2 regions of the Microcystis sp. M083S1 genome follow, and region 1 is predicted to be linked to the other one. Evidence: predicted binding sites of a transcription regulator. Region 1 holds the regulator's gene; the other holds the start of a gene.
The links. The regulator NtcA, encoded in region 1, controls nitrogen genes in cyanobacteria. The targets are predictions, from matches to a motif close to TTTGTANCNNNNGNTACAAA.
Positions count from the first base shown of each region.

Region 2: a site for NtcA is predicted at 10,982-11,001, ahead of IM450_RS11795 (SAM hydrolase/SAM-dependent halogenase family protein). Genes of this name have one in related genera too.

Region 1 covers NZ_JADBTB010000210.1:5,113-21,521, reverse strand. Annotated here, with positions in the region: gene ccsB (c-type cytochrome biogenesis protein CcsB) at 1-39, shown strand, start outside; gene IM450_RS19365 (aspartoacylase) at 285-1,178, shown strand; gene IM450_RS19360 (serine/threonine protein kinase) at 1,235-2,557, shown strand; gene IM450_RS19355 (ATP-binding protein) at 2,911-4,155, shown strand; gene IM450_RS19350 (Uma2 family endonuclease) at 4,202-4,777, shown strand; gene IM450_RS19345 (Uma2 family endonuclease) at 4,858-5,442, shown strand; gene IM450_RS19340 (DUF3084 domain-containing protein) at 5,456-6,943, opposite strand; gene ntcA (global nitrogen regulator NtcA) at 6,951-7,628, opposite strand; gene fabI (enoyl-ACP reductase FabI) at 7,843-8,619, shown strand; gene IM450_RS19325 (hypothetical protein) at 8,974-9,282, opposite strand; gene IM450_RS19320 (hypothetical protein) at 9,290-9,937, opposite strand; gene IM450_RS19315 (CHAT domain-containing protein) at 9,941-13,081, opposite strand; gene IM450_RS19310 (heavy metal translocating P-type ATPase) at 13,578-15,488, shown strand; gene hisS (histidine--tRNA ligase) at 15,509-16,409, shown strand, end outside.
Region 2 covers NZ_JADBTB010000114.1:8,264-24,672, reverse strand. Annotated here, with positions in the region: gene IM450_RS11840 (SWIM zinc finger family protein) at 1-275, shown strand, start outside; gene topA (type I DNA topoisomerase) at 620-3,256, opposite strand; partial or broken gene IM450_RS22720 (IS982 family transposase) at 3,581-3,673, opposite strand; gene IM450_RS11830 (potassium channel family protein) at 3,765-4,454, shown strand; gene IM450_RS11825 (SpoIID/LytB domain-containing protein) at 4,604-6,202, opposite strand; gene IM450_RS11820 (hypothetical protein) at 6,403-7,452, opposite strand; gene IM450_RS11815 (PP2C family protein-serine/threonine phosphatase) at 7,578-9,545, opposite strand; gene IM450_RS11810 (GNAT family N-acetyltransferase) at 9,988-10,443, opposite strand; gene IM450_RS11805 (hypothetical protein) at 10,436-10,600, opposite strand; gene pirA (arginine synthesis PII-interacting regulator PirA) at 10,756-10,917, opposite strand; gene IM450_RS11795 (SAM hydrolase/SAM-dependent halogenase family protein) at 11,052-11,849, shown strand; gene nadC (carboxylating nicotinate-nucleotide diphosphorylase) at 11,890-12,738, opposite strand; gene IM450_RS11785 (Uma2 family endonuclease) at 12,810-13,376, opposite strand; gene IM450_RS11780 (CBS domain-containing protein) at 13,538-14,005, shown strand; partial or broken gene IM450_RS11775 (polyhydroxyalkanoate biosynthesis repressor PhaR) at 14,048-14,298, shown strand; gene IM450_RS11770 (S66 peptidase family protein) at 14,491-15,537, shown strand; gene IM450_RS11765 (secretin N-terminal domain-containing protein) at 15,697-16,409, opposite strand, start outside.

The DNA.
Region 1 (16,409 bases):
TTAGGTAAAGGTCTTCATTCCTACGGTTGGTTTTTCTAAATCAGTTATAGGGGTGGGTTGGTAAACCTGCCCCTCCTGACTTGAAAGAGGGTGTAGGAATTATAAATTATGAATTATGAATTATAAATTATGAATTATGAATTATGAATTGGGGTGTGGGGTGTGGGGAGTTTTCTCAGTGAACTGATAACTGATAACTGATAACTGATAACTGTCTCCTAACCCCACCAAGAAACTTTTTCAGTAAACCATAAATAATTACAACTTTTCAAAAATTATAAAAAATGATCGAGCAGAAAACTACTATTAAAAATCTGGCTTTAATTGCCGGTGTGCATGGCAATGAACTAACTCCCGCTTATTTGGTTAAATACCTGCAAAACTCAGCTAATCTCCTGGCCCGCAGCAGTTTTCAATCCCACACTCTCATCGCCAATCCCTTGGCCCTAAAGCAACGGGTTAGATATGTCGATACGGATTTAAATCGTTGTTTTAACCGAGCAGATTTAGCCAATCCTAATTATCGGCAACACGAGCAACTAATAGCGAAATATATCTATCAACAAATCCAAGAAAAATCCATTGATTTATTAATAGATATTCACAGCACCACATCTAACATGATGCTGGCGATTATTTATTCTAACCCCCATCCTTGGCTATTAAAACTCTTTACCTATCTGACTAAAATTAATCCTGAGGTGCGCTTAATTTATCATCCCGTCAGCGAGGAAGAAAATCATTTTCTTAAAGGAATTTGTCCCCTAGCTTTTACCCTAGAAATCGGTCCGGTTAACCATGGTGTCATCTGTCCCTATCTTTTTCGTCAAACCGAAACACTCATCTATCAAATCCTAGACTATATCGAACAGGAAAATTATCTCGCTGCCCATCTCGATACTTTCGGCGAATCCCTAACAGTTTACCAACGTTTAGGCTCGATCGATTATCCTAGGGATGAACAGGGTGAAATTAAAGCCATGTTACATCCTCAGATTCTCCAACGAGATTATCAGGCAATTCAACCCAATCAACCGATTTTTCTAGGATTTGATGGTCAGGAAATTATCTATCGTGGGGAATCTACATTATATCCTATCTTTGTTGGAGAATCTTCCTATAAAGAAAAAGGAATCGCCCTTTGTTGGACAGCAAAAAAACAAATCGATATTAATTAGTACCTCCACAGCAGTTTTCCTGACAAAAAACAGGTCTAAATAAGGGAAAAGCCAACATGACCTTTACTTCTGATTCTCTTTTAGCTGAACGTTACCAACTGCAACAACGCCTAGGCAATACCGCTATCGGTCGTCAAACCTGGTTAGCTACTGATCTATTATCCCAAGAATCGGTAATTATTAAACTCCTCGCTTTTAGTCCCCAGATGGAGTGGGAAGAATTAAAATTATTTGAACGGGAGGCAGCCGTCTTAGCTTCTCTCCATCATCCCCGTATTCCCCGCTATCGCGATTATTTTTCCCTCGATAAAAATCAAGGTGACGGGATTCCTTGGTTTGTGCTTGTACAAGATTATATACCGGGAGAATCTCTAAGCGATCGCTTAGAAAGGGGGCAACGTTTCACCGCTACGGTAATTCGAACTATTGCCCAAGAAGTTCTCGAAATTCTCATCTATTTGCAGGAATTATCGCCCCCAGTATTACATCGAGATATTAAACCTAGTAATTTAATTATTAACTCGGAAAATAACGTTTATTTAGTAGATTTTGGCGCAGTCCAGTCCCGCGGTGCAGTAACAGGAGTTACTTTTACCGTGGTGGGGACGAGTGGTTATGCACCCCTAGAACAATTTTGGGGCCGGGCGGTTCCCAGTTCTGATTTATATGCCTTGGGCATGACTTTAATTCATTTATTGACGGGAATTGTCCCGATAGAACTGCCCCACCGCGACTCTAAAATTCAATTTCGCCAACTGGTGACAATCGATGATGATTTAATCGATTGGTTAGAAACTATGACCGATGTAGCGGTAGAAAAGCGGTTTAAAAGTGCCAGAGAAGCCCTGAAATTTCTCCAACATCCCTACTATCGCCAAGCCTCAAGTTTAATTGATCCTAAGAAATTACCAAAACCTCCCCACAGTTCCATCCGTATCGCTAAACATAAGGATAATTTAGAGATTAATTTACCCCCAAAAATTAAGCTACCTTCCGATGCGCCTACTCTCTGGTCTTTGGCGATTTTCCTTACTATCACTGTCTTTATCTCCCCAATTATTACCTTTATTATAGCTCTGATTGGTTTTATTTTTTTGCGGGAGATGCAGTTAATTCTTACCCCTCAAGAAGTTTTAATTAAATATAAACTCTTCAATTTTATCTACCAAAAATTTGCTTTCAAAACTCAAGACTTATGGGGTATTTTTCTTCATAGCAATGGTACAGAAGCTAACTATCAGATTCGTCTGCGGACGGCTAAAAATTATTATCTTATCGGTCAGAATCTCCGCGAGGATGAATGTCTCTGGTTAGGACAGGAAATCCAAGATTGGTTAAATTTTATTAAATACAGTGTTTCTCATCAAGAGGAAGTGTAACCTGACACGGTATTATCTCCTGACTTGAAAGAGGGTGTAGGGTGTGGGGTGTGGGGTGTAGGGAAGGAAACCTCTTTCATCTGTGGGGGTGAAAATTTTTTCATCGGGACTGACTCCCCAAAAGGAGAACTTTGTACCTCACCATTAAGATAAATGAAAATCAATTCAAGAAATCTTGGGAATTAGTCGGTAGGCATTTTCCCTTTTTTAACCTTAATCTTGCAGAGATTACCCTATCTTGATAGAATAATAACTGATTTACATTTTCTTGGATACAGGACGGCAATTATTAAATCGGATTAGGAATTACAAAAAATCAGCCATGAAATGTTAGTTATTAGTGGAGAATAAAAATGATATCTGAAATTTACCAAAAAGTCAGCTTGTTAGTTTTGTATCAAGGGGTTTTTGATAATGCTATTGGCCAGGCATTTATTACCCTATTATCTACGGATAATATCGCCGATTTTCTAAAAGCATATGGTCAATGGTTTCAAGCTTTAGCATCTAAAAATATTAGTTGGAATGATTTTCTAGTCGAACAAATTTTATTAGATGACAATCCCTTTAGTCAACAGGTACAGAAAAAAAGTGTTTGGGAGTTACCCGAATCTTTAATTAATGGCGTGAAACAGGATTTATCTATCCTCCAATCTCTCTATAATTCTAGCATTTATAGCCTCAGCAATTCGACAATTTTTGAACGAATTAAATTTCTCAGTTTCCCCGCTTGGGAAGTGGACAATAAATTAGAAAGTTTTCTACATTCTGGTTTAGATTGGACGGAATTAGTCGAAGATCTAGCCGATTATTATCGCGAATGTGGTACAGGAATTTTTGCCCGTTATCAAGCTTTAAGGTGGCAAGAAAACCGATTACAAGGGATTACTCATCCCGATCCCGTGCAGATTCAAGAAATAGTCGGTTATGAAATGGCCAAGGAAACCTTGATTAAAAACACTGAGTTTTTATTGGCAGGTTATCCCGCTTTAAATGTCTTACTCTATGGCAGCCGTGGTTCGGGAAAATCTTCTCTAGTCAAGGGATTATTGCAAAAATATCATAGTCAGGGATTGCGCTTAATTGAAGTGGCAAAATCGCAATTAAAAGACCTACCATTAATTATTGAAATTCTGCGAGATTTACCACAGAAATTTATTATCTTTGTCGATGATTTATCCTTTGAAGAAGACGATGAAGCTTTTAAAGCTTTAAAGGTTGTTTTAGAGGGAAGCATCACCGCTAGACCGAAAAATGTCGTAGTTTATGCCACTTCTAATCGCCGACATTTAGTCAGAGAATTTTTCGCCGATCGACCACAACCAAAAGATAGTGATGAAGTGCATAATTGGGACACAGTACAAGAAAAATTATCCTTTAGTGATCGCTTTGGTTTAACCCTAACTTTTGAACCCGCTAATCAAGAAAAGTATTTGAAAATAGTGCGTCATTTAGCAAGTTTAGCTAAATTAGAAATTAGCCTAGAAGACCTAGAATTTCGTGCCAAACAATGGGCAACCCAACATAATGGGCGATCGGGAAGAACTGCTAGACAATTTATTGATTTTCTACAGGGGGAATTAGGATTAAACAGGTAGCATTAATTGTGTTATCATTAAATAAAAGAAGCTCTGATCTAGAAAAATGTTGACTTCATCGTCTCCCAAAACCCTCCGCTTAGAAGCATATCGTAATTTAGAAACTAGCGCAGAAACTAAACACGAATATCACGACGGGGAAATTATCGAGATGACAGGGGGAAGCATCAATCATAATAGTATTCTCATTAATCTTATTGTCCTGCTAAAATTAGCTTTAAGAGGAACTAATTATCGTCTTCAATCTAGCGATCTACGTCTATGGATACCCCAATATAATCGCGGTTTATACCCAGATTTAATGATCATTGCCGGGGAACCATTATTGAGTGATAATCGCAACGATGAAATTTTAAATCCCTGCCTAATTATCGAGGTTTTATCTCCTTCCACCTCTAGTTATGATCGGGGTGATAAATTTCGTTATTATCGTTCTATACCCCAATTAAACCAATATCTTCTCGTCAGTCAAGGGGAGATACTAATAGAATCCTATAGCAAAACCTCAGAGAATAATTGGTTACTGCAAGAATACACCCCAGCCAGGGGAATTATATCCCTAGATTCTTTAGGAATTAGCTTAAATCTTGCTGATATTTACGAAGGAATTGATTTTAATTGAGGAATAATTTATGAATGATAACCTTTTTTTCTGTGATCTAGGTTATAATCAGGAGGATTAAAAATTCTGTGACAGAGAAAATGCTAACTCGATCTCCTACCAAAACCCTCAGCTTAGAAGAATATCGTAATTTAGAAACCATAGCCGAGGTTAAACACGAATATCACGACGGAGAAATTATCGAGATGACAGGGGGAAGCATCAATCATAATCGACTGGTACGCAATTTAATTCGCTTGTTAGACAATGCTTTAAGGAAAACTATTTATGAAGTCTTTCCCAGTGATTTGCGACTATGGATACCCCAATATAATCGCGGTTTATACCCAGATTTAATGATCATTGCCGGGGAACCATTATTGAGTGATAATCGCAACGATGAAATTTTAAATCCCTGCCTAATTATAGAGGTTTTATCTCCTTCCACCTCTAGTTATGATCGGGGTGATAAATTTCGTTATTATCGTTCTATACCCCAATTAAACCAATATCTTCTCGTCAGTCAAGGGGAGATACTAATAGAATCCTATAGCAAAACATCAGACAATAATTGGTTACTGCAAGAATACACCCCAGCCAGGGGAATTATATCCCTAGATTCTTTAGGAATTAGCTTAAATCTTGTCGATATTTACGAAGGAGTTGATTTTAATCTCAAATCCTAACTTTAGCTATCTTTTAAGAAGACGTACTAAAAATAATTTTACCATCTTTTACCGCCACTAAACGCAAAGTTAAGGGGCCAGCCGTATTAGTTTTACTAGCAGCAATTGCCTCAAGTGTCTCGATAGAATTACCCGACTTTTTCACTTGACCAATAAAGTTAACTACCGTAGTTAATAACCCATCTTCCACTTGAATTGACCCTAAAACTCCCGCACTTCTAGCGCGAAATTGAGCCGAAGCTAAGAGTAAATCTAAACGCTTTTGTAGGTCTTCTTCCGTCATATTTTGGGGATCAATGGAAACGGCAGCGATTACCTGTTTCTCCTCAAAAACTCTTTGATTGGGAACCACATCAGCAAAGACACGAATCTCGCTTTCTCCTAAGACATAATTACCTGCGGAAAGGATTCTCACCACATATTCTTTACCGTCCTGTAATTGTTGACTTAACTGTTCTACCTGTGCTTTTGTGATCTTAACTAAACGCTGGTCAAAATTAGGCTGATTCGGTTGGGTGGCACGGATAGCATTTATATTCGCTTCTCGCAATAACTTATCAATAACAGCGACAATAGCTTGGGGATCAACAATACGAAAAGCTCCAAAAGATAACACCTGTCCGCGGAAAATAGCGATTTGTTTTTCCCGCAATTCTTGATAGGTTTGATAGTATTGTTCTAAAACTTCTACTTCCCGCTTAAGAAAAGCCATTTGGGTTTCTAAATCTTTTAATTTTCCCCCGCGCTGTTCCAAAGCTAAATTTTTATCCACAATCGATCGATCGAGTTCTCCAATACGTTGATCCCGGCGATCAATTTCTAGCTGTAGGGTTTTTTGTTGGGTTTCCAACTGTTGAAGTCGCGCTTGTCTGGTTGTTAATAACTTTTGTTGATTAGCTAACTCTTTATCTCTAACTTGAACTGTGGTTTGTAGTTGATTTATCTGACTAGAAAGAATTGATTTTTGTTGGGACAATTGATCCCGTTGACTGATTAACTGTGCCTTTTGATTAGTTAAAATAACTCGTTCATTATTTAAATTAGCCACTTCCTTACGAAACTTTTCCAACTGTCCCGAAACTAACCGCAAACGTTGACGAGAAGCTTGATAATTTTTGTTAAGAACCTCTAGACGTTTCTGCACGGCTATCTGTTCACTTTTAGCCGTTTTTAACGCTTTTTCCACCTGATTTTTTTGCTCGGTGGTTTTTCTTACCTGTCTTTCCAAATCCTTAATAGCAGCACGACGTTCATTTAACAGGCGATCCAGTTCAAAAACTCCTTGACGCAGGGATTTACTAGAAGCAAACAAGACAATTAAAGTGGAACCGGCGATCAAAATTCCCGTTACAATCGTCATCAAAGTTGCGGTTTGTTTCGGACGCAGATTAAATAAACGCATCCTTTTCTTACCGATACGGCTACCTATACGATCGCCAATCACCGCTATCAGACCACCTAAAACCACGATGGCCAAAACCAAAATATAAGCGCTAGTCATCCAGAATTTAAGTAAATTGTTGACTGAGAGCGACGGGATTATGGACGGTAATTTTCTTCTTGTAAATTGAGACCATTTCTTGATCCCGCAGCTCTCCCAATAAACGGGTGACAGTGACGCGGGTAGAACCGATCGCCTCTGCGATCGCTTGGTGAGACAATTTTAGGTCAACCCGGATACCATCGGTGGTGGGAACCCCAAAATCACGACAGAGAATCAATAAAAAACTGACCAAACGTGAACCCATATCCCGGTGAGCCAAGGTTTCGATCATCATTTCCGTTTGCAGAATCCGCGAGGACAACCCCTGCAGCATCAACATTGATAAATCGGGATTATTGCGGAGGGACCTTTCTACCTGATCGATCGGGGCCGAGAGTAATTCTACCGGAGTAAAAGCCACGGCATGATAAAAACGATCTGATCGCTGGCCGGTGAGTAAGGATAGCACACCAAAGACGCTATTTTCCCGCAGTAGAGCCACGGTAATTTCCTCTCCCGCTTCATAGACTCGCGATAACTTAACGGCTCCTTTCAGCAAAAAATAGACTCTTTCGGCGGGATCTCCCGGGAAAAAGATCGTTTTGCCACGCTCGAACAACTCCACCACCGGGGGGAAATTGCCGCTGCCGATTCGACGGAACACATCTGCTAGGGGTTTATCTTGTATTAATGATAAGTCCATCTCACATCCAAAAAAGGGGAAAATTGTTTTTATTATCCAACGAGTGTCACCTCTATTAAACACAACCGCTCGCTAAACTGGGAAAAGTTTTGGGCGCTTTTTGCCAGACAATGGGGGAGGGGTGATCATTGCTGCCCCGTTATCTGTATCCCTATTATACCGAATCTCGCTGGGGTCGGCTATTGGGGAGATTTTTGTAAGAGAAACGAGAACTATGTTAGATTTAACGGGAAAAAACGCCCTAGTGACGGGAATTGCCAATAATCGCTCGATCGCTTGGGGAATTGCCCAACAACTCCATCAAGCTGGTGCAAATATCGGTGTCACCTATCTCCCCGACGAAAAAGGCCGCTTTGAGAAAAAAGTGCGAGAATTGGCCGATGAACTTAATCCCGCTTTTTATGTCCCCTGCGATGTCCAAAATGACCAACAGGTAGAAGATACTTTCGCTACAGTGGCGGAAAAATGGGGCAAACTGGATATTTTGATTCACTGTCTCGCTTTTGCCGATAAAGAGGGTTTAACGGGCGATTTTACCGCCATCCCTCGGGAAGCTTTCACTAAATCCCTAGATATTAGCACTTTTTCCCTAACCCGTCTAGCTCGATCGGCTAAACCTTTGATGACGGAAGGGGGAAGTATTATCACTCTTACCTATCTCGGTGGTGTCAAGGTAATTCCTAACTATAATTTAATGGGGGTGGCAAAAGCTGGTTTAGAAATGAGTGTTCGCTATTTAGCCGCCGAATTAGGTGGTCAAAAGATCCGAGTTAATGGTATTTCTGCCGGTCCAATTCGCACCTTGGCATCTTCGGCCGTGGGGGGAATTCTTGATATGATCCATCATGTGGAAGAAATCGCTCCTTTACATCGCACGGTGACACAAATTGAGGTGGGAAATACGGCCGCTTTTTTAGCCAGTGATCTTGCTAGTGGTATTACCGGACAGATTATTTATGTAGATTCCGGTTACGAAATTATGGGAATGTAGTTTTAAGTAGGTAGGTGTTAAAAATCATCAGCACCCCCCTTATTAAGGGTAGTAGGGTTGATTCATGAATCAACCCTACAATGAATCAACCCTAGGATCAAGGAGGGATCAGCGCCCCCCTTATTAAGGGGGGATCAAGGGGGGATCAGCGCCCCCCTTATTAAGGGGGGATCAAGGGGGGATCAGCGCCCCCCTTATTAAGGGGGGATCAAGGAGGGATCAGCGCCCCCCTTATTAAGGGGGGATCAAGGGGGGATCAGCGCCCCCCTTATTAAGGGGGGATCAAGGGGGGATCAAAACCTTCTCAACAGGATTTAGTATAACTTTTGGATATGGATAAAGCTGGCATTTCTATTACTTCGCTTCAAATAATTTCCAAATCTCTTGAATAGAAATAAAGATACCGAGAACAGCAGCTAACAAAATAAGGATTTGACTATCCGAGCCAAGGCAATTCTGAAAATCTTCATCAGTTAACACTTTATGGACGACCTTAGACATTGCCAATACAGCCGATAAACTTAACCCAGAAACAAAAAGAATTTCTAGATAAGATTTATTGTTTCCCCGTCTTGGCTGTTTTTTTGTAACCACTGCCACGCTTGCGGTAATAACCAAGGTTCCGATTAACAAAAGAAAGTTTTCAATGTTAACAATCTTCATCAAAAATTTATGCTGATTTTGCTTTCCTAAAAGTAATATACCATCCGCAGCCGGCCGCTAATATCGCACCAATAACCGCGCCATAAACTCCCGCAATCGATCCCCCTAGGGCTGCACCTCCCACCGTTACCACCATCAGGCGATCGGCTTTATCCCAAAATCGAGGGGAATCAGCACCCTCGCGATCAAGGGGGATCCCCCCGCCTGTCGGCACCCCCCTTATCAAGGGGGGCAGGGGGGATCCTGGATCAAGGGGGATCCCCCCGCCTGTCGGCACCCCCCTTATCAAGGGGGGCAGGGGGGATCCAGCTAATTTTTGGGCAGTTTTTACCCAATCTTGGCTAGGAATAACATCATTAATAAATAGGGACTCGAAATCTAAACTATCGGGAAAAGTGACGCTTAAACTTTTGGTGCGTTCTTGGTTAGCATAGGCTGCGTCTAACTCTTCGATCGCTTTTTTATAAGCTTTTTCTAGGGGGGGAAAATCCTTGACAAGTTGCCGCAATTGTGTTGCTGCCTGGGGTTGTTCTTCCCTTAATAATCGTTCAATTTCTTTGAGCGATCGCTGTAGATATTCTGGCAAGGGTTCAGTCTGCTGTGCGAGGGCGATTAGCAGCGCTTCAAGATCGATAATTGTTTTGGGAATTTCCATAAGTTAGTCCTGTCCAGTCAGGGTATAGGCCGCCCAATGGTAAGGATCACTATATTCTGTTAGTTGATCTAGCCCTATTGTACTGCCTTCCTTCAAAGTATTCGCCGCCCTCACCTCCAGTCGATCGACCCCTTCCCTTAGGTCGGGAAGTTGTCCAAGTTGCTCGATCCAGTTAGCTATTTGCTGCCAAGTGATATTTTTTAACCAATTTTGTGTATTTTTCAAAGCTAGGGACGGAGATTCACCCGCTAATAATCTTTGATAAAAGTTAATCATAAACCAAGCACTAGAAATCTCCTTCACCGGCCAGAGGGTACTGACCACATTAGTCGCACCGGCTGCCAAGAAAGCACTGACGAGGCCGACGTATTCGGTGGTAATGCCATCCTTACCGGTGAGAGCGGTTTCACAGGCAGCCAGACAGACGAGACGGTAACTAGAGAGGTTGAGCTTGTTGATATCCCGGACGGTCAATAAACCATCGCTAAGGGCGATCGCAGACTCCTGGGGACGAAAAGAGTCATAAAAGCCGTGACCAGTGAAATGAAAGGTTTTATGGGCATTTTCGAGGGCTTTGCGGACGTTTTCGCGTGATGCCTTTTTCGGGCTAATTCTCTGGCTCGGTTGCAGGATATGGCTAATAATCGCTGATTCCAGTTGGGCGAAATCCATGGGTTTTTGTTCCGTTTTGGGGTCTTCGACGCTGAGGAGGGGAGAATAGGAGAAATCGCTGGACTGGGGACGCAAACCGACCTGAGCAGAGGGGAGATAGGTGGCGGTGTATTTTTCGGGGAAGAGGGTATGTAGGGGGAAGCGGTGCAGATCCCGGTGGGGGATGAGAATCAGGGAATCAACGGAAACCGGCAAAGGTTCGAGAATTTTATCGATCTGTAAAATCCGCTTTAATTGGGCAAAACGGCTGTTAAGTGACAATCTCCAGGGGTGATTTTGTTTATTCTCGGTTTCTTTTTTACTGGCATAGTCAAGGTATTGTTTATCCCATTCAGTTAACCAAGTCCGAAACTGTCGCGCTGGTTGACGGCGTTGTTCTGGCTCTAGAATGACGGGATCAGCCTCTGGGGTGATAATAAAGGTGGTGAGATTGTCCTCGCTGAGATACCAGTAAATAATCGCCTTATTCGGACTGGTCAGGCTTTGGATAGTGGCATAATCGGGACTGGTGGGGTTTTCTTGCCAACTATCGAGAATCCAAGTCAAACAACGATTTTTATAAAATTCTGCCTGTTCAATTGCGTCTAGAGGATGATTTTCCTCGATCAGTAAATCGATTTCTAGGTGACTAAAACTGCTGAATTTTGCCTCAAAAGCCGGTTTATCGCGTTTCTGGGCGCGTAGTCGGGTGAAAAGGTGGCGCCCCTGTTGTTGATAGAATCGCGCTTCAGGGATTTCCTGTAGGGAAAGATGAGCGCGGATCAATCCTTGCAGAATTTCTAAATGATCTTCGGGGAAGTCTTTTTCGGTGAGAATCGGTAAAGCGATTTGATAATGTCGGATTGCTTCGCGCCAATAGGGACTAGCATTCTCTTTATACTGGGAATGTCCCAGATAAGCTTCCCCTAGATAGCGATAAATTTGCCCCCACGGAGGCGATCCTTGAATGAGGTGGGGAAGTGCCTCCCGGAGGGCGAAAATATGGGGTTCTCGGTCATTAAGGGCTACTATCGGTTTACGGTAAATGAGAGCTTCTAGACTAGGAGTAGAAATACGATTTTTACTCAGAGAACAAACGGCCCCCCCTCGGCCGTACCAAGCTTCATGCTTATCGGGTTTAATTTCTAAAGCTCGATCGTAGGATGCGATCGCTTGTTCAAATCTGCCTAAATTACCTAACGCAACCCCTCGGTTGTTCCAAGCATAATAGTAATCGGGTTTAATTTCTAAAGCTCGATCGTAGGATGCGATCGCTTCTTCAAATCTGCCTAAATTATCTAACGCAATCCCTCGCTTGTTCCAAGCATAATAGTCATCGGGTTTAATTTCTAAAGCTCGATCGTAGGATGCGATCGCTTCTTCCAATCTGCCTAAATCAGCTAACGCATTCCCTCGGTTGTTCCAAGCTTGATGTAAATCGGGTTTAAATTCTAAAGCTCGATCGCAGGATGCGATCGCTTCTTCAAATCTGCCTAAATTAGCTAACGCATTCCCTCGGTTGTTCCAAGCTTCATGCTTATCGGGTTTAATTTCTAAAGCTCGATCGTAGGATGCGATCGCGTCTTCAAATCTGCCTAAATCATCTAACGCACTCCCTCGGTTGTCCCAAGCTTGATGGTAATCGGGTTTAAATTCTAAAGCTCGATCGTAGGATGCGATCGCTTGTTCAAATCTGCCTAAATTACCTAACGCAACCCCTCGGTTGTTCCAAGCATAATAGTAATCGGGTTTAATTTCTAAAGCTCGATCGTCGGATGCGATCGCTTCTTCTAATCTGCCTAGATTATATAACGCAATCCCTCGGATGTGCCAAGCTTCATGGTAATCGGGTTTCATTTCTAAAGCTCGATCGTAGGATGCGATCGCTTCTTCCAATCTGCCTAAATTACCTAACGCAACCCCTCGGTTGTTCCAAGCTTCATGGTCATCGGGTTTCATTTCTAAAGCGCGATCCCAGGATGCGATCGCGCCGAGAAAATCCCCATTCATGTATTTCTGGTTTCCTTGCTCAAACCAGAATTCGGCATCCTGAACCACTTCCGTTAAATCCGTCTCCTTTGAGCATAGATTTTCCCCCTCCACACTGGAAACATCCCTCACCGCGTCGCGTAACTGGAGGCTAATCCGTTGGGATACTTCCCCCAGATTTCCCGTCATCACCTTGCCTAAAGCCGCCAGATCCCGCCCTAAAGTTTGATAATCTTCCGGATACTGTAGCCATTCCTCGCTTTTGACCCCTAGCCACCGCGCCAGCTTTTTATCGTCACAATGGCGACTGTATAGCCATCCCCGTAACCCGCCGGTAGTGGTTCCCGCCGCCACCTGCTCGAATAACCCCATCAATATCCCTTCATATTCCCCATCGCTGGGTTCTGGAGGAGTATTTTTGACTTCTTTGGGGTTAATTGCCTTCGGACTGGCAATAAAGAGCGATTTTAGCCAATTCCAGAGCTTTTTTAGTAAGGATAGCATCGAAGAAAGGGGGAAAGGAAGATAAGGAAATTATATCTCTACTGCCGAAAGTCGTCCCTCTACCGGTTCAAATTCGTCCTCTAATAGCCAATTTTCCGCTTCCTCCTAACTCGCACGGCTCTCTTCTTCTTTGTCTGATCAGTTTAACTGAATGTAGTGATCGATCTTTGTGTCCTTTGTGCCTCTGTGGTTCCTTCCACTCTTCTTTGTCTGATCAGTTCAACTGAATGTAGTGATCGATCTTTGTGTCCTTTGTGCCTCTGTGGTTCCTTCCACTCTTCTTTGTCTGATCAGTTTAACTGAATGTAGTGATCGATCTTTGTGTCCTTTGTGCCTCTGTGGTTCCTTCCACTCCCTCGCCAGCAGGACTGTATCTTAGAATACATTTTAACCAGCAAACCTAAGAGAGCCTTCGCACCGGTGAATACCACATAGGGGTTTTCTGCATCGATCTAATTTTTTCTAGAATGGGGAGAAAAGTAATTGCCATCAATCCATGATTCAGAGTATCTCGTCCTCTTGGTTGTCTGAGTATTCCTCGGCAGTTGCCGCAGGAATTTGCGCTATTTTAGTCTTTTTTGGTTGGTTATGCCTACACTTTAATCTGATCGGCCCAGCTTTTATCCTACTAGCGATCGCATATCTGGTGGGAGGATACGAGAGTACCCAAGCAGGATTGACGACTTTATGGGAGGAAAAAGAACTAGATGTGGACCTGTTAATGATTGTAGCGGCCTTGGGGGCGGCGATTTTGGGACTCTGGGATAGTAATTACTATCTCATCATCGATGGAGCCATTTTAATCCTGATTTTCGCTATTAGTGGCGCATTAGAACAGATTGCCATGGCAAAAACCGATCGCAATATTCGTTCTCTCATGGCGATGACTCCCGATACTGCTAGATTAATCACGGGAGACAGGGAAAAAGAGGTTCCTATCAAGCAATTACGGATCGGTGACACAGTTTTAGTCAAACCGGGCGAATTAATCCCCATTGACGGCATTATTATGGAGGGAAACAGTCCCATTAATCAAGCGCCAATTACGGGAGAATCGCTTCCCGTGGATAAAACCATCGGGGAAGAAGTCTTTGCGGGAACTCTCAACGGTGCGGGAGTGCTACGTTTAAAGGTGGAAACTCCCCCCGAAAGTCGCTTAATTGAGAGGGTGATTCGTTTGGTAGAAAAGGCACAAAATGAATCCCCTCCCTCCCAAGAGTTTATCGAAGGTTTCGAGCGAGGTTATGCGAAAATTATCGTGATTTTGGGCTTAATTTTCGGGATTTTACCGCCTTTTTTCTGGGGTTGGACTTGGGAAACCACTATCTATCGGGCCTTAATTTTTCTCGTGGTGGCTTCTCCCTGTGCTTTAATGGCCTCAATTATGCCGGCTTTGTTATCGGGTATCGCTAACGGGGCAAAACAGGGGATTTTATTCAAAAATGGCGCAAGATTGGAGATGATCGGCCGCATACGAGCGATCGCTTTTGATAAAACCGGCACTCTCACCCTTGGTAAGTTGCAAGTGGTGGAAATTATCCCTATCCATGCAGTCAGCGAAAATGAGGTGTTAGCGGTGGCTGCAGCCCTAGAATTCTGTTCGGAACATCCCATCGGATCCGCTATTACCGCCACAGCCAGGGAACGTGGTATAAATTTCTTCAGTGCTAATCAGGTGCAAGCGGTATCGGGACGGGGTATCACGGGAAAAATTGCCGATAAGTCGGTATCTGTGGGCAATTTTGCCTATATTCGTGACCATATTACTGATCTTGACCAGAATATTTTAGCTATGCGCGAACGTTTACAAAAAGAAGGCAGAACCCTCGTCTGGGTAGTACAAGAGAATCAGATAATCGGGGCGATCGCTGTGGCCGATAGCCTGCGGGAATCGGCAGTTAATCTGGTGAAGCAGCTAAAAAAGATCGGTATCGAACATATCGTTTTAATTACGGGTGATAATCAACAAAGTGCCGATAAAGTTGCTGAAAAACTCGGTATTGAGGAGGTTTACGCTGATTTACTGCCCGAAGATAAGTTAACCGTGATCAAAAATCTCCAAGAAAAATATCACACTGTCGCTATGGTGGGGGATGGCATTAATGACGCGCCCGCTTTAGCTATGGCTAATGTGGGGATTGCCATGGGAAAAGCTGGTAGTGATGTGGCCTTGGAAACGGCCGATATTATCCTTATGTCCGATAATTTAGCCAAAATTCCCAGCGCGATTAACCTTGGTCGTCGTGCCAATCGCATCGTTAAACAGAATATCACCTTCGCCCTCGCGTTTATCGGCATATTGCTAATAGCCAATTTTGCCGGTGATATAACTTTACCTCTTGGTGTCATCGGTCATGAAGGATCGACGGTATTAGTGACTCTAAGCGGTTTAAGATTGTTCAAATAGGGATAAAAATACAGAGAACTATGGGCGAAATCCAGGCAATCCGAGGCACAAAAGATATTTTACCGGCGGAGGTCGGTTACTGGCAGTGGTTAGAGGAAACTGCCAGCAGAATTTTAGGGACTGCGCTGTATCAAGAGATACGAACTCCCATTTTTGAACAGACGCAACTTTTTGAACGGGGTATCGGCGAAGCGACGGACGTGGTGGGTAAAGAAATGTACACTTTCTTTGATCGCGGTCAACGTTCCCTGACTTTGCGACCAGAGGGAACGGCTGGGGTCGTTCGCGCCTATATTGAACACAAATTACAGGCCGCCGGAGGAGTACAAAGACTCTGGTATAAGGGGCCGATGTTTCGTTATGAACGTCCGCAAGCGGGTAGGCAGCGACAGTTTCATCAAATCGGGGTCGAATTGTTGGGAAGTGATGATCCTAGGGCGGATGTGGAAGTAATTACCCTTGCCAGCGAGATATTAAAAGCTGTGGGGCTAGAAAACCTAAAATTAGATATTAATTCCCTGGGAAATGCCCAAGATAGGCAAAATTATCGTCAGGCCCTGCTAGATTATTTGACTCCCTACAAAGCTGATTTAGACGCGGATTCTCAACAGAGATTAGAAAAAAATCCCCTGCGAATTTTGGATAGTAAGGACGAGAAAACCAAGATTATCTGTAAGAATGCCCCCAGTATTCTTGAGCATCTCGGCAGTGATTCTCAAAAGCATTTTGAACGGGTGCAATCTTTACTAACCGATTTGGGAGTTATCTATAATCTTAATCCCTGTTTAGTGCGAGGATTGGACTATTACACCCATACGGCCTTTGAAATTCAGTCCGATGATTTAGGCGCTCAAGCCACGGTTTGCGGTGGGGGTCGTTATGATGGTTTAATAGCTCAATTAGGCGGACCAGACACACCAG
Region 2 (16,409 bases), on a different contig from region 1:
CCTATTCTTCTGATAATCAACCTTTAGCAGTCAGTGAACCCCCCACAGTAGTTGAAAAAACTGCCCCCGACAGCACTATCGATCGCTTTTGGCAGTACGATGAGGAGCTAGATCCCTCCCTAGTTGTGATTACGCCGGGGAATGAAAATCAAACCATTCTCGACATTTTAGGCAATTTTCCCCTGGCTGCCCCCGAATCGGATGCCATAGAACAATTTTTAAAACCAATTTACCGACAAATTCCCCAAGAAGCGATGGCGATTGCTTTACAGTAGGGAATTTGGGGTATAAGTAGCTGGTTATAATTAAATTAAAAATGGATTTTGCCTTTAATCCCCCCTTGATCCCCCCTTAATAAGGGGGGTTTGATCCCCCCTTGATCCCCCCTTGATCCCCCCTTGATCCCCCCTTGATCCCCCCTTGATCCCCCCTTGATAAGGTAGGGTTGATTCATGAATCAACCCTACCCTTGATAAGGGTGGTGTCTGATAATTTTTAACGCCTACCTACTTAGGATCAGCCTAGTCAAAGTGGTGCCAAGGACAAAAGAGCCAACCGGATTTGTCCTCGCATCGGGGTGAGGAATTGACCATGGAGAAAATCGCCTCACCACTAACCGCTAAACCTTCTTACTTTTGCCAGTTTTACTACCCGGAGAAGTAGTTTTTTTAGTAGTGGTAGAAGTAGTTTTCTTGGTGGTGGTTTTCTTGGCAGTGGTTGTCTTGGCTGCTAGGGCGACTAAAGCTTGTTCTAGAGTCAGGGTTTCGGCGGTTTCTCCTTCGGGAATCTTGGCGTTAGTCTTACCGTGCTTGATATAAACTCCGTAGGGACCCTCGTACAATCCCACCAATTCCCCGTCGTCGGGATGTTGACCCAATTCTTTTAGGGGTGGTTTGGTGGAACCCCTGGCGCTGCGAGTTTTTTTCGGTTCGGCTAATAGGGCCAAAGCTCGATCGAGGGTTATAGTTAAGACATCATCGCTGGCTTTCAGGGAACGATATTCTTTTTCTTTGCCCTCTTCCTGAACCACATAGGGACCGAAACGCCCTAAGCTGGCTTTAATTTTGCCTCCGGTGAGGGGATGGGTTCCCAGTAGTCGTGGCAGTGCCAATAAACCCACCGCTTGTTCGAGGGTGACATCCTCTGGTTTGACTCCTTTGGGTAGGGAGGCGCGTTTCGGTTTGGGGTTGTCATCGCTGACATCTCCTAACTGGACGTAGGGGCCGTAACTACCCACGAGCAGATAAATTGGCTCTCCGGTGTCGGGATGAAGACCTATTTTATCGGGACCTGCGGTTTTTTGTCGCAGCAGGGTTTCTACCTGTTCGGGGTTGAGGTCGGCGGGGGTTAAATCGGCGGGGATGGAAGCGGTGAGGATTTCATCGCCTCGGGAGACTTCCAGATAGGGACCGTATTTGCCGATCTTGATAGTTGCCTGTAAATCCTCTAAATTTACCGATTTGGCGGTGCTAGAGTTAATTTGACTCTCGCGCTCTTTGACTTGGCTTTCTAGCCCTTTTTCGCCGCGATAGAAGCGATCGAGATAGGGCAACCATTGGGCGGAACCAGTGGCGATATCGTCGAGGGTTTCCTCCATTTTTGAGGTAAATTTGGGATCTACCAGGTCGGGGAAATGATTTTCTAACAAACTAACCACGGCAAAAGCGGTGAAGGTGGGAATGAGGGTTTTATTCCGCATTTGGGCATAACCGCGATCGATAATTGTGCCGAGAATGGTGGCGTAGGTGCTGGGTCGCCCGATTCCTTCACTTTCGAGGGTTTTTACGAGGGAGGCTTCGCTATAACGGGCGGGGGGTTGGGTATCGTGGCTAATGGCTTCTAGTTGGCGACAATTGGGGGTATCACCGATGCTGAGGGGGGGTAGGATTATTTCTTGGTCGTCGATGGCGGCTTCGGGATCGTCGGAACCTTCCACATAGGCGCGGAAAAAGCCTGGGAAGTCGATTCTTTTGCCAGAGGAGCGAAATCCGGCATTTTCTACCTGAATATTAACGGCGATCTGGGTAATGCGGGCATCGGCCATCTGTGAGGCGACGGTACGTTTCCAGATTAGGTCGTAGAGGGCGAATTCTAGTCCGCTCAGGCCGGTTTCCCGGGGCAGGCGAAAGCTGCTACCGGCGGGCCGGATGGCTTCGTGGGCCTCCTGTGCGCCTTTGCTTTTGGTGGTGTACTGCCGGGGTTGGGGACTGAGGTAATTTTTTCCGTACATTTGTTCTACACAATTGCGGGCGGCGGTGATGGCCTGATCGGAAAGATGGACGGAATCGGTCCGCATATAGGTGATGTAGCCCTGTTCGTAGAGATTTTGGGCGATTCGCATGGTGTCGCGGGCGGATATGCCCAGTTTCCGGTTAGCCTCTTGCTGTAGGGTGGAGGTGGTGAAGGGGGGGGAAGGTTTGCGAGTGGTGGGTTTTTCTTCGGTGTGGCTAACGCGCCAGATTTTGTCTTCGATGCGTTCTTTTAAGGCGGCGGCGGTGGCTTGATCCAAAAGTGTCACCTGGCGACCGGGGAGCAGTCTGCCGGTGTCGGCATCGAAATCGCTGCCATTTGCCACTTTTTGACCGTTTAAGGTGACTAATTTCGACTCGAATTGATTTTTGTCCTTTTCGAGGGTGGCTTTCAGATCCCAATAATTGGCGGTTTTAAAGGCTCGTCGTTCTCGTTCGCGCTGCACGAGCAGACGTACCGCGACGGATTGCACGCGGCCGGCGGATAGACCTTTAGAGATTTTTTTCCAGAGTAGGGGGGAGAGGGTATAACCGTAGAGGCGATCGAGTATGCGGCGGGTTTCTTGGGCGTGAACTAAATTTTCGTCGATGGAGCGACAATTTTTCAGGGCGGCTTGGATTGCTTCTTTGGTGATTTCGTGAAATACCATTCTTTTGATGGGTATTTTCGGGTTGAGTACCTGCAAGAGATGCCAACTGATGCTTTCCCCTTCCCGATCTTCGTCGGTGGCGAGGATCAGTTCGCTGGCCCCTTTGAGGGCTTCTTTTAATTCTTTGACGACTTTACTTTTGCTTTTGGGGACGACGTAGAGGGGGTCGAAATCGTTCTCCACATCTACGCCTAAATTGGCCCAGGATTTGTCTTTGTGGGTGGGGGGAATTTCTTCGGCGGAGGCGGGCAGATCGCGGATGTGGCCCATGGAGGCTTGGACTCGATAGCCGCTAGGCAGATAATTGCTGATCGTCCGAGCTTTGGTGGGGGATTCGACAATAACCAGGGTTGACATAGGAATTGATCACGAGGGCATCGCCACAGCGACTGTTTTAGTTAGACTGACAATCGTTGTTTGATGATGGGCAAAAGTTACTATTTATCTTGACCGGCTTGATTCAGGTCAAAAGCCACTTATTACGATAATAGAGATTAAAGCTGGTCTTTTGTCACTAACTTCTTAACAAAACTTAATATTTTTCTGGAGCGGCGATCGGACTCAAGGCACTGCTGGCGGCCGCAGGGTAATATAATCCGTTTGAGGAGTGGGAATTATGAATTATGAATTGGGGGGTGGGGAGTGCCTATCGCTTACAGGTGTAGGTTTATTACAAAGAGGTGAATCGGGCCAAAGCCTTGTCTGTTCTAATTTAGGTTCAAATACAAGGCATCCGTCGTCGACAGGACAGAAAAGAGCTTCTAGACTGAACATAGATGGGTTGAGGGTGCTGAGTTTATATATTTTTCAGCTTACTAGCCTCCGCCTTTTCTTTCCACCCTTATCCCGAACTGACGTTAAAATTATGCAATCAATTAAATTTTTTAGTAGTATGCGTCCCCAAAATCGTCAATTTGCCGTCATCGGATTAGGCAGATTTGGGCGCGCTGTCTGTGAAACCTTACGCAAACAAGGTTATCAAGTGGTAGCGACAGATATTGACGAAGGATTAGTAGCACAAGCGTTATCTGATCGAATAGTAGATAATGCGATCGAGCTTGATTCTACCAAACCTAACGCCCTGCGAGAAGCGGGAATTTTTGAAACCGATACGGTGATTGTCGCTATTGGTAAATACGTGGAAGAAAGTATCATTACTACTCTCAATTGTAAGGAAGCAGGGGTTAATTTTGTCGCCGCTAAAGCCTCCACAGAAATCCATGGAAAATTACTAAAAAAAGTTGGTGCAGATTTAGTAGTTTTTCCCGAATACGATGCCGGTTGTGAGTTAGCGCACCGTTTAACTAGACCATCAATTTTAGAACGATTTGATCTCGATCCCGAACATAGTATTGTCGAGTTAAAAGTCCCGGAAGCTTTTCACGGTAAAACCCTAGCAGAGTTAGAAATTCGTAATCGTTATGGTTTAAATATTGTCGCTGTCGGTAATGCGGAAAAATTCAAGATTAACCCCAATCCCCAAGAAAGATTATACAAGGATTTAGCCATGGTGGTAATTGGTTCTAACCGAGATATTCAGCGTTTACCGATGTAGAATTTAGTCAAATAGATGAAGGCGATTTTTTAGCCTTCAGCCGCCAGACTTCGGCGTGAGACTTCGGACGTTCGGCGAGACTTCGGCGTGAGCTTTTGTCGAACATTTTTTTCTCCTGATATCCCTGATAACTGATAACTGATAACTGATTAATTTCCTCGCCAAAAGACAATCGAATTATTGAGAGGTTGAATGATGGTGCCGGGATAATAGAAAGCGAGAATTTGTTCGGGAGACCAACCCAAACGGGCTAAATTATAGGAACCAAATTGACTTAATCCTACCCCGTGGCCAAAACCGCCACCAATAAAGTTATAACCCTGGATTTGTCGATTGGTATCGTAGATAGGATCGATGTAGAATAGGGTACTGCGAGGCGGTCCTAAGGCACTACGCACCTCATTTTTATGCAGTTCCAAAATCCCCTTATCGGTTTGAATAGTCATAGTCAGAATCCGACCGGAAGGAGAGCGCTTAGTCACTTCCATCCATTGGATTTTCTGGAAATGGGCGAGGGGATGTTTTCTGCGTTTTAGATAGGTTTCTAGGTCTTGACTCAAATCAGCTAAAGAAGCTTGTTTTTGCCAGCGAAAAACCCGTCGGCCTGTCTCATTAAAACCATCTTTAAGATTAATAAACTGGCGAAAAGTTGTCTCATTAGCGAGAGATTGTTTCGACAGGTCCCAGACTCGATTGGGGGAGTCCACCACTGCCCGGAGATAAGGTCTTTCTTCCCCATCCCAAACATCACTAAAGAGGGCAGTTACTCCGCCGGTGGTGGAGGAATAAAGGGCATCCACTAACTCATTTTGGTAGGTTAAAACTAGGCCTCGCGTGGCTGTGATCGCTTGATCGGCCCGGGGATTAGTTCCCGTCAATCCATAATAAACTTGACAATGGGTATCGGCACAGAGTTCGTAATTATCGGCTTGAAAACGGCGGAGATTGCGGAGGGCGTAGGTACGGGCGATAATAGTTTGCGCTTGGGTGGCACTTTCCGGGGCATCATGACCGATTTCGTGGGGTACAACCCCACGCAGGTAGGTTTCGAGGGGAACGTTATTAACTAGGGTAAAAGTGCCGTAGGCGTTGGGCTGTAGGCGCATGGTTCCCCCGTACAAACGTACTTGCTCGGGGCTATGGGTGACTTGAATCAGGTTTTTTTGGCTCTCGATTTCTAATTCTTTGGGAAAATAGCGCACCCCGTTGATCTGGAAAGAAACTTGCGGCTTTTCTTTGAGTAAAACACTATTAATATAGGGTTGATTGTGGCCTTTGGCTTGCAAACTGGTCAGCAACCAACGCCGCACTAGGGGATTTTCATAAACTTCTCGCTTTGCCCAAACCTGCCAGCGTCCGGGTTGGGTGATTTCCACTTTAATGCCCATTTTTGCCCAATTTTTGGCACTATTTTCGGCGGTTTCAAAGGTGGCGTGGTCGCTCAAAATGACTTTTTCTTGGAGGATGGGAGAAGCGAGGGGACGGGGAATAACTTCTAATTGTAGGCGATTGGTTTGCAGGGTTTGGGATTGGCCATCTTCTCCCAGCACCCGCAGGGTGAGATTATCACCACTGGTACTACTCAGGGTTAATTTTTCCTTGGCTTCATCGCCAAAACGTTGGACAATGCCCACTCTCAGAAGGACATCCTTGGCTATAGCGGCAGGAATTAGGGTTAAACTGAGCAAGATCGCCGCAGTTATGGAACCGATGCTAATTATCGGTTTTTTTTCCTTTATTTTTAGCATAAAGTCAAGTATCTGTTAATAAGTTTTCATAAAATTTGAGGATATTCAGAGATTATAGCAGCAAGCTATCAGCTTTTTAGTCATCAGACTTCGGCGTGAGCTTTTGTCGAACGCTTTTTGCTCGCCACTTCCCACTGATAACTGATTACTGCTCACTGAAAAGTCTCCCCACTTGCCAATTCATAATTCATAATTCCCATCTAACTTCCCCCATCGCTGATAATGCGTAAACGTACCATTTTTTGCCCACCTTCATCCAGTTCTACTTCGATCACTTCACTGGTTAAACTTTCTAAACAGGTTAACATCGATCGCAGATGGGGATTACTTGCTCCCGTATCCACATAGAGGCGATCGGACAAACTACCCAAACGTTTCCAAGTAGTATAAAGTTTAGCCACGGCCTGCTCTAATTGTGTGGCTTGTTTAACCAGATCCGCCGCCGTATTTAGACAATCGACGCGCAAAGCTTCTTCTAAAGCCATTTCGATATCTAAATTACCTCGTCGGAGAGTTTGTACTTGGGCCGCCGCGTCGAGATATTTGGCTAAACTGCGTGCTTCCGAGGTGATTAATTTTACCGTGTCCACATCGGGATTAGCGGCGATTTCTTGGCGGAGAGTGTCGATATGAGTATCGGGTAACTTTTCTAATTCTTTCACTAGGGGAGCGAGATGACGCGCCGGTAAACTACCATCGCTGGCCTTTTCCTTCACCTCATCGGGTAGTAAATCTGAACTCATCGCCGTCCATTCATCGGCCAATTGCTTCACCTCCCGACGGGTAATTCTCTCCCCTTGTCGGGCTGCATCACTGACTAATTTTTGAATTTCGGGGGCAGATTTGGCCGTTTCTACGAAGGCGCGTTTACTAAAATTATTGATACTATCGGGATCCAGTTGTCCTTCTGCTAGGAGAGTATCAGCACTATTAGCCAATTGAATCAGAGCATAAGCTTGACTTTTAGTGATTTCTCGCTGTTTTAACCAGTTTAAAAAGCCTGTACCGCGACTATCACCGCCTTGCTTCTCTCGGTCGCGAATAGCTCGCAAAATTCGCCCCCGCCAGATTTCCGTTTGCAAATCAAAGCGATCGCAAACTTTCCAAAAAGAATCCAGTTGCTGCTGAAAGTCATGATCTTGGATGGTTTCATCTTCGGGATCTGGCAGTTGAAAGTTAAACTCTAGAGGCGTTTCAAAGGCATCAATGATCGCGGAGGTGTCGGAGGAGAACGTCGCAGCATCAACCATATATGATAGACTCGGCAGTTAATCGGGCATTTTATCTTAACTCGCTCTGGCAACCCCCGACAAGTCGATTAATCTTCAGGTAAAACCCCACACCCTGTCCCCACGAACAACTTTTTCATCAAACCCTAGTTAGGAGAAGCATTGGGGGGAGTGGGACTGGTGACAGGTGCGGAAGGTGTCGTCCCGGTCGTGGGACTCGGACTGGTGACAGGTGCGGGAGAAATCGATGGATTGGAAACGGGATAACGACTCAGGAATTGCCAAGCGATCGCAGCCAGCAAACCGAGAACACCGACAGCGATCGCTACCACGACTAGGGTTGAAACGGTAGTGGGTGCGGGGGGAGAGGTAGGACTAGAAACAGAAGAAGATGCGGGGGGGGGAGTGGGTATTGCTGTCACCGCTTCTTCTCCGGAGTAGGTGTCTCCTCTGTGATCAAAATCTTGGTCATTAAGATCGGGAATAATTCGTTCTTTGGCCTCAGCATAAATTAAAGGCCTGACAGTTTCAGCCGTAGGAACTACCCGACAATAAACTAGGGCGATGGTGGAGTTATCGTGACCGTTTTTCTGGTTAGCTAGTTGTAATAAACTTTCCCCCACTGCGGTTACAGTTTTCTCTCCTCGCAAAAGAGGCAGAATTTCACTGTCCCAGTATTGTTCTACCCGATCGTAATCACTTAAACCATCGGAACAGAGGAGAAAAACACAGTCTTGATCAATAATCAACCTCTGAACGGTGGGATAGAGATTAGTGGCGCTACTCATGCCCAAAGCTTGCACCAAGGCCCCGGCGTTGGGATACTGTATGGCATCACGATAGAGGAGATAGCCTAATTTCACTTCCCGGTCAGCGAGATCATCATCCACCGTCACTTGATGACAACCCTGGGCAGTAATCCAATAGATACGGGAATCCCCCACATGGGCCGCGTACATTTCCTGGGCCTGGCCAAAGGCCATAACTAGAGTCGTACCCATGCGCCGGCGATCTTGTCTTGACTCCTGATCATTGCGTTGACTGATCAGATCATTGGTGACACGAATCGCCTGTTCGAGGACAAGACTGTGACTATCGGGATAGACTTGAATATCAGTGGTGGGACTCTGATTAATTTCCCTAGGCAGGGTTTCGATCGCCAATTGAGCAGCGATTTCGCCCCCTTCCTGACCACCGATGCCATCACAGACAATCGCCAGGGGATTTTGACCATTAGACAGGGTTATGGCCTGATTAGCTGGGGGATAACAGGCATCCTCGTTGTGTTCCCGCACCGGACCGGTATCGGTGCAGGTAAAAATCTCATAGGTGCGTTCTTGACCTCTACCGTAGTGCTGTAGTGCATAATCGAGAATAGCGATCAGGGATTCCGGGCGATCGAGATCGCCGGATTCTAGCTCTTGGGTCAGGGATGCGAGAAAATCTTGAATATTAGCGGCTGCCGTCGGGATCAGACCGGCCCAGAAAGCCCCTAAATTTCGTAAATTGGGAGCGGTGACCTCGTCTTTGCTTAATTCTAGTAATTGCAGCAGCTGATTATTCACTCTCGTCAGAAAAGGGTTAAGCAGACTAGAGACCATAGCTTTTTTCTGGAGGGGATACCAGAGTTTGGCCATTTGCCATAACCAGTGAATTTGCCTTAAATCGGAAGCTTGCGACCAAACCTCGGCCAGAGTGGGCAATAGTTGCGGATAAATTAATTCTCCCGTTTCATCGAGGGGAATAGTGCCGTATTCTAACAGCCAGATGTCCATATTTAAGCGTTCATCGGGACTGGGAATATAGCCATAGACTTGGGGAATGTGGAGATGGAAGGGTAACAATTTTAGGTAGAGGGAAATCCAGCTAGGAGGTTCGTCCGGCGCTTGGGGTGCTTGAGCGGGTTTAGTATCAAGAACAATTTGTGGTTGTTTGACCAAATAACGATCATCAATTAGCTCGCCAACACGATAATAGCTTCTCACCCAATCACCCATCATCCATAAATAGCGCTTAACTAAAGGAGTACCGCATTTTTCACAGAATCTATTAGTGAGAGCGTTCGGGGATAGACAGGTTAGGTTTTGACATTGGAGGGTTGTCACGGAATCCATGAAAACTGCTGACTCCTAAAGCGCGGTTAGTAATCGGTTAATAAAATAGCGTGTTTTTACCCACGATGACTGCCAGTATATTGCAGTGTTTCCCAAATTTTACCCTTTGTCGCTCGATCAGGAATAATTAATGCTGACAGTGCCATCTCTAGGGGTATGTCTGGGGTGTGGGGAGTGGGGTGTGGGGTGTGGGAATTATAAATTATAAATTATGAATTATGAATTGGGGAAGTGGGGTGTGGGGTGTGGGGTGTGGGAATTATAAATTATAAATTATGAATTATGAATTGGGGAAGTGGGGTGTGGGGTGTGGGGTGTGGGAATTATAAATTATAAATTATGAATTATGAATTATGAATTGGGGAAGTGGGGGAGTGGGGGAGTGGGGAGAGTAAAGCTGCCTCCTGTCTCCTGACTCCTATCTCCTGACTGATAACAGTTTCTAAATATTTTTCAACATCAGCAAAGAGCGAGTTTGAAAGCCGAGATTTTGGTAGAGAGTGAGAGCATTGTCGTTATTGATGAAGACTTGTAAACCGATGCGGGTTTGTCCGCGACTTTTTGCCCAATCCTTAGCTCGATCGATTAGTGCGCTGGCGATACCTTGGCGACGATGCTGGGGATCGACGTAAATTAGAAAAATATGACCATAGCGATCGCCTGTCACCTGATCGACGGCGCTCCCCATCCAGAGACAAGCGATCGCCGTTTGTTGTCCTTCGACGATCCACAGGGGAGTATCGAGGCAAAAAAACTGTCTGACTGTATCAGCTAGATGGGAGAGGTTTTTTTGTTCGGGAAAAAATTCTTGATAGGTGCGGGTGAGAAAATTAATGAGTAGATAGCGATCGCTCGGTTTTCCCAGTCGCAGCTGATAATTTTCGGGAAGGTTAGCCATGCCAAGGATAAGAGAAAATTATGCCCAGGGATGGCTCGATCGGAGCGGGTGCGGCTAAATCTGCTGGCAAAAAAATCCGGATGCTGGTGGCAACCAGAGCAACTAAAAACACTAAGATAGTCAGGAGGGGAGCGATATATTGCCGGAAAAAAGCCATAATTATTTGATCTCTAAACTGCTGTTCTTTCTATTTTAGGGATTGCCAGTGGAGATATCAGCAATTTTTTTCCTGAAAATTCGCCTAAAAAAAAGTGACCGGCACACCGATCACCAGAAACCGACAACTAGACTATGACCAAACACCGATTAACTCTAACGAAGGTGCAAATAGGCCGCCTCTGCTTCCAATTGACGAACTAGAGCCTCATTTCCCTGCGCTCTAGCCACTTCCAGTCGGTGTTGTAAATTTCTGCGGAGTGTTTCCCTATGGGCCACGGTGGCCTGTGTTAGGACTTGCTGACGATTTTTGTTCATGATGGACAGACTTTTGAGCGACTTAACTTACCTTATATCTAAATCATAACATTCTCCTTGGGGAACTGTATCTTTAGATACTGAATTTCCCATTAAGATTTATTAAAGCTGTTGGCCACCCTAGGAACCAGTCAATGACGGAAAAGACACTGATAACCCTTACTAGCGATTTTGGACTACAGGACGGTTATGTGGGCATGATCAAGGGAGTAATCGCGGGAATTGCTCCCCATGCTCGCACTATCGACCTGAATCATCAAATTTCGCCCCAAGACCTTTACGCTGGTCGTTTTATTCTCCTGAATGCCTATCAATATTTTCCCCAAGGCACTATTCATCTGGCAGTTATAGATCCGGGAGTGGGAAGCAAAAGACGCGGGGTAGGGATTCGTTTTGCTGGTGGTTATTTAGTCGGGCCAGATAATGGTTTATTTAGTGGCATTTTAAGTCAATCTCCCGCTATATCCGCCGTTAATCTCGATAATTCTTCCTATTGGCGCACCCCTAACCCTAGCACTACTTTTCATGGTCGTGATATTTTTGCTCCTGTGGCTGCTTATTTGGCCCGGGGAGTACCCCTAGAAATGTTGGGTGAGATTATTGATCCCGATAGCTTGCAACAATTAGCGATCGCTGTTCCCCAGATCGAGGAAGATAAAATTAGGGGTCAAATTCAATATATTGACATTTTCGGCAATTTAATCAGCAATATCCCCAATTATCTCCTAGAAGGAAAAAATTGGTCGGTGCAGTTGGGTTCAAAAATTATCCCCGCAAAAAACACCTACAGTGATGTTCCTTCCGGGGAAATAGTCGCTTTTATCGGTAGTCACGGGGGGTTAGAAATTGCCGTCAATAGTGGCAGCGCTCAAAAGCAATTACACCTAAATATTGGCGATGCGATCGAGGTTAGAATAGATAGGAGTCAGTGATCAAAACTGATAACTGATAACTGATAACTGATAGAGCCTTTTAATCAATTCTCATGCTAATATCTAACCAAGTAGAACGAGTAATCGGGGCGCTAGTGGAAATATAATCTACTCCTGTTTCGGCAACGTTGCGAATGCGATCGAGGGTAATATTTCCCGATGCTTCTATTTTGGTTTTACTATTAAAATTGCGGATCATCTCCACAGCAGTTTGCATCATCTCTAAATCCATATTATCTAACATAATGATCTCTACCTCCTGCTGCAGAGCTTGATTCACTTCTTCTAATTGACTGGTTTCTACCTCAATTGTGAGAGGATAGGGCATATTTTGCCGTACACGACGCACTGCTTCCTCAATGCTGCCGGCTGCTTGAATATGATTATCTTTAATCATAATTGCATCATCTAACCCCAAACGATGGTTAATAGCGCCACCGATACCGGAGGCATATTTTTCTAAAATTCGCAATCCGGGGGTAGTTTTGCGAGTATCGACCAATCTTGTCGATAAATCGGCAATTTTCTCCACATACTGACGAGTGGCACTAGCAATCCCACTCAAGCGCATAGCAAGATTTAAAGCGACTCTTTCCCCAATTAACAGCGCATCGAGGGAACCTTCTATCTCGGCAATAACTTTAGACTTGGGGCAGAATTCTCCTTCGGCAACGGTGGGGGTAAAGTGAATAGTGGGGTTAAGCAGTTGAAAAACTCGTTCAGCTACGGGTAAACCAGCAATAACACCCGCTTCCTTGGCAATCCAAGTAGCTTGACCAATTTTAGCATGACCGAAGAAAATTGCTTGGGTGGTGCGATCGCCTCTACCGAGATCTTCTCGTAACCAGTTTTCTAACAAGGGATCAAGGACTAATAGGGGCGGTAACATAGAATTTATCGTAACAATCGGGACGTATTTATTTTAAGTCTAGGAAGGTTTGACCTTTTTGTAAACTTTCTTTAATCGAAACTTATCCCTTCATAGATTAACTCGATCGCACAGTGAAAATCGAGACTAGATAGAATAATTTCTTCCCCTTGACTATAAGCGCAGTAAAACCAAATTTTATCTTCACCGCGACGATAAACCTCAACAGTGATCGATTCAGGATCGACTAAAACGTATTCTTGTAAACTAGGAATCTGACGATAATATTGTAACTTTTTAGTGCGATCATAGTTTCCTGTGCTAGGGGAAAGCACTTCAATAATTACTTGTGGATGTTGAATAAAATTACGAGATTGTCTATCCCTAAAATCGCAACTAATCACTAAATCGGGATAAAAATAACGACTATTACTAGCTTGTACTTTCGCATCAGATACATTGACTCGACAGCCTCGCGGACGGAGATGAATTCTTAAAGCAGTATAAAAATTCAAGGTAATATCATTATGAGGCAGACTACCCCCAGTCATGGCGATAATTTCCCCATCAATATATTCATGGCGACATTCCTGTGTAGCTTCCCATTCTAGATACTCTTCCGGGGTCATTCTTTCTGGGTATTGAGGTTGAGCGATCATTTTTCTTTTTCCTTGTCAACTAACTAAATTAATATCCCATTTCCTTTTTATCTTATACCATTTTCTCGCCCGAAGATTGAAGAATAGTCATAATTAAGCGGTGACTGATTACCCTAATGATAAGATGGAGAGAGAAAGCATTATTATCGCAGGTAGCTAAGATGACAAAAACAATTGCCGATATCATGACTCCCAATCCCATCACCGTCACCGCTAACACTTCTCTGTCGGAAGCAGTGAAGATTTTGGCCGAAAAGCGGTTTAGTGGTTTACCCGTGGTGGATGACAAGATGCGACTGATTGGGGTTATCTCCGAAACTGACCTTATGTGGCAGGAAACGGGAGTAGAAGCTCCTCCTTACATTATGCTCCTCGATAGCGTCATCTATCTACAAAATCCTAGCCGTCACGAGAAATTACTCCATAAAGCTCTCGGTCAAACCGTGGGGGAGGTAATGACCGATAAACCTATTAGTATCACGGCCGATCGCCCTTTGAAAGAAGCGGCCTCGTTAATGTACGATCGTCATGTGCGTCGTTTACCGGTAATTGAGGAAGAAACCCACAAAGTAATCGGTATTATCACTCGCGGCGATATCATTCGCGATATGGCAAAATCGGAAGCATAATTGTTTTTCTAAGGCAACAATTAACTAAAAGATCTTGAACAAATGAATCAATCTCAGGAAACGGTTACTTATTCCCTAGAAACTATCTTGATGCGGATTGAGGGAAAATCGATTCGTTACAAAAAGATGTGACGGATTTAAAGGTAGGACAAGGGGTGTTAACGGGAAAAGTTGAGGGAATAGAAAATCGACTAAACTCATTAGAAGGAAACCAAAAATATCAGGTTTGGGCATTAATTGTCCTCTTATCTGGGGTAATTGTGAAAACTTTTTTTCTGAGCAGTAATCCCTAAATTCTTGCTTCCCTTGCAATTTCTCGGCTCTTCTAGGTTCTGTGTGATAAGTTTAACTTACTATATGATAGATCGATCTTTGTGTCCCTTGTGTCTTTGTGGTTCGTTCCACCCCCTTGCTAGGAGCAATGTATCTTAGAATACATTTTACCCACCAAATCCAAGAGAGCCATTTCTCTAACAACTATCAGGATGAAGCGCCGTCAATTTCTCACTACTACTGCCCTAACTGCTGTTAGTTTTTCCCTAATTCCTAGAAAAGTTATTAGTAATAATTTTCCTCTAATTAAACCGCCACATCTACAACCAGGGGACGGAGTGGGTATTATTAGTCCGGCGGGGGCAACTTTTAAAGAAGATGATTTAAATATAGTTATCGAAGCAGTTAAAGCTTTAAAATTAGTCCCAAAAGTTGGTCAATACGCTTTAGATCGTTATGGTTATTTAGCCGGTAAAGATGGCGAGCGAGCGTCGGATATAAATCAATTTTTTGCTGATGATAATATTGCCCTAATTTTACCAATTCGCGGCGGTTGGGGCAGCGCTCGTTTATTACCTTATCTCGACTACGATTTAATTCGTCGTCATCCTAAAATCATCTGTGGTTTTAGTGATATAACTTCTTTATTATTGGCTATTTATGCCAAAACTGGTTTAGTTACTTTCCATGCTCCCAATGGCTTTTCTAGTTGGCGCACCGCTCAAACTGAAAGCTTTCGACAAGTTTTATTTTCTGGGGAAAAGTTGACTTTTAGAAATGTTCCCGATCCCGATGATGCTAATCGTTTAATGCAGGTAAAAAACCGCATTCAAACTATTACTAAAGGTCAAGCCAAAGGTAAATTAATCGGCGGTAATTTAACCACTTTAGCCTCGATCACGGGTTCTCCCTATCTACCGGATTTTACCGGAGCTATCCTATTTTTAGAAGATATTGGTGAAGATGTTTATGAAATTGATCGCCTGTTAAATCAATTAAAATTAGCGGGAATTTTCAATAATTTAGCTGGGTTTATCTTCGGTCAATGTAGCAATTGTAGTGCTGATAGTGACTATGGTTCCTTGACGTTAGAAGAAGTGATCAGAGAATATATCCAACCCTTAAAAATTCCCGCTTGTTTAGGTTTAATGATCGGACATTTGGAAATTATTGAAACTATTCCCATCGGTATTGAGGTAGAATTTGATGCTAATCAGGGAACGATTACTATGTTAGAATCGGCGGTTAGTAAACCCTAAAATAGCTGACTGTTGCTATTCCCTTTTTTAACTGATAAAGGAATATTTAGACTGGCGAAGTTACACTAAATCCGTTGAGTATAGGCTAGTTATGAGGAGAGGCACTCATGCAAGAGGCAAAAGCTTCAGAAACTGATTACTGATAACTGAAAAAGCTGATTACTGTCGCGGTTGTACGGGGAACCCTTGACGCTGCAACACTTCCGCCGCATCTTGGCCCGGTTGATAGTTGATACCGAGGGTAGAAGTGGCCGAATCTTCGATGATTTTGGGAGTGAGGAGAATAATCACCTCACTGCGACTATTACTATTGGTACGACTGCGGAATAAAGCCCCTAAAATGGGAATATCGCCTAAAATCGGCACTTTTGTCTCAGAACTTTGTTGTTTTTCTTGGATAATGCCGGAAAGAATTAAACTCTGTCCATCCCGCAGACGAATTAAACCAGAAGTTAATTCCCGACGAATCAGAGGGGTAAGGGTGTTGATTGTGAGACCACCGCTATTAAATTGAATCGGAGACCCCGGAGAGGCGATGGTAGGGCTAACCGACAGGGAAATAAAACCGTTATCATCCACCTGATCGACGTTTACCGCTAAAGTTAACCCAGCATCAGCCAATACAGGGGTAGTGGTGCGTTCGCCACTGAGAGGATCTACACTTGTCTCGACACTTTCTAGCACTTTCTCGGTGAGCTTAACGGTGGCCTGTTGACCTTCCTGCACCACCAGGGAGGGATCGGTGAGAATCTTGGCATTTCCTGTCTGAATTGACGCTTGCAGGGTCATCAGGAATCTTTGGGGATATTGGAAGAGGTCGGGTAGCGCAAAATCTCCTCCATCTGCATCTGTTGCACCGGGTTGAAAGGGGT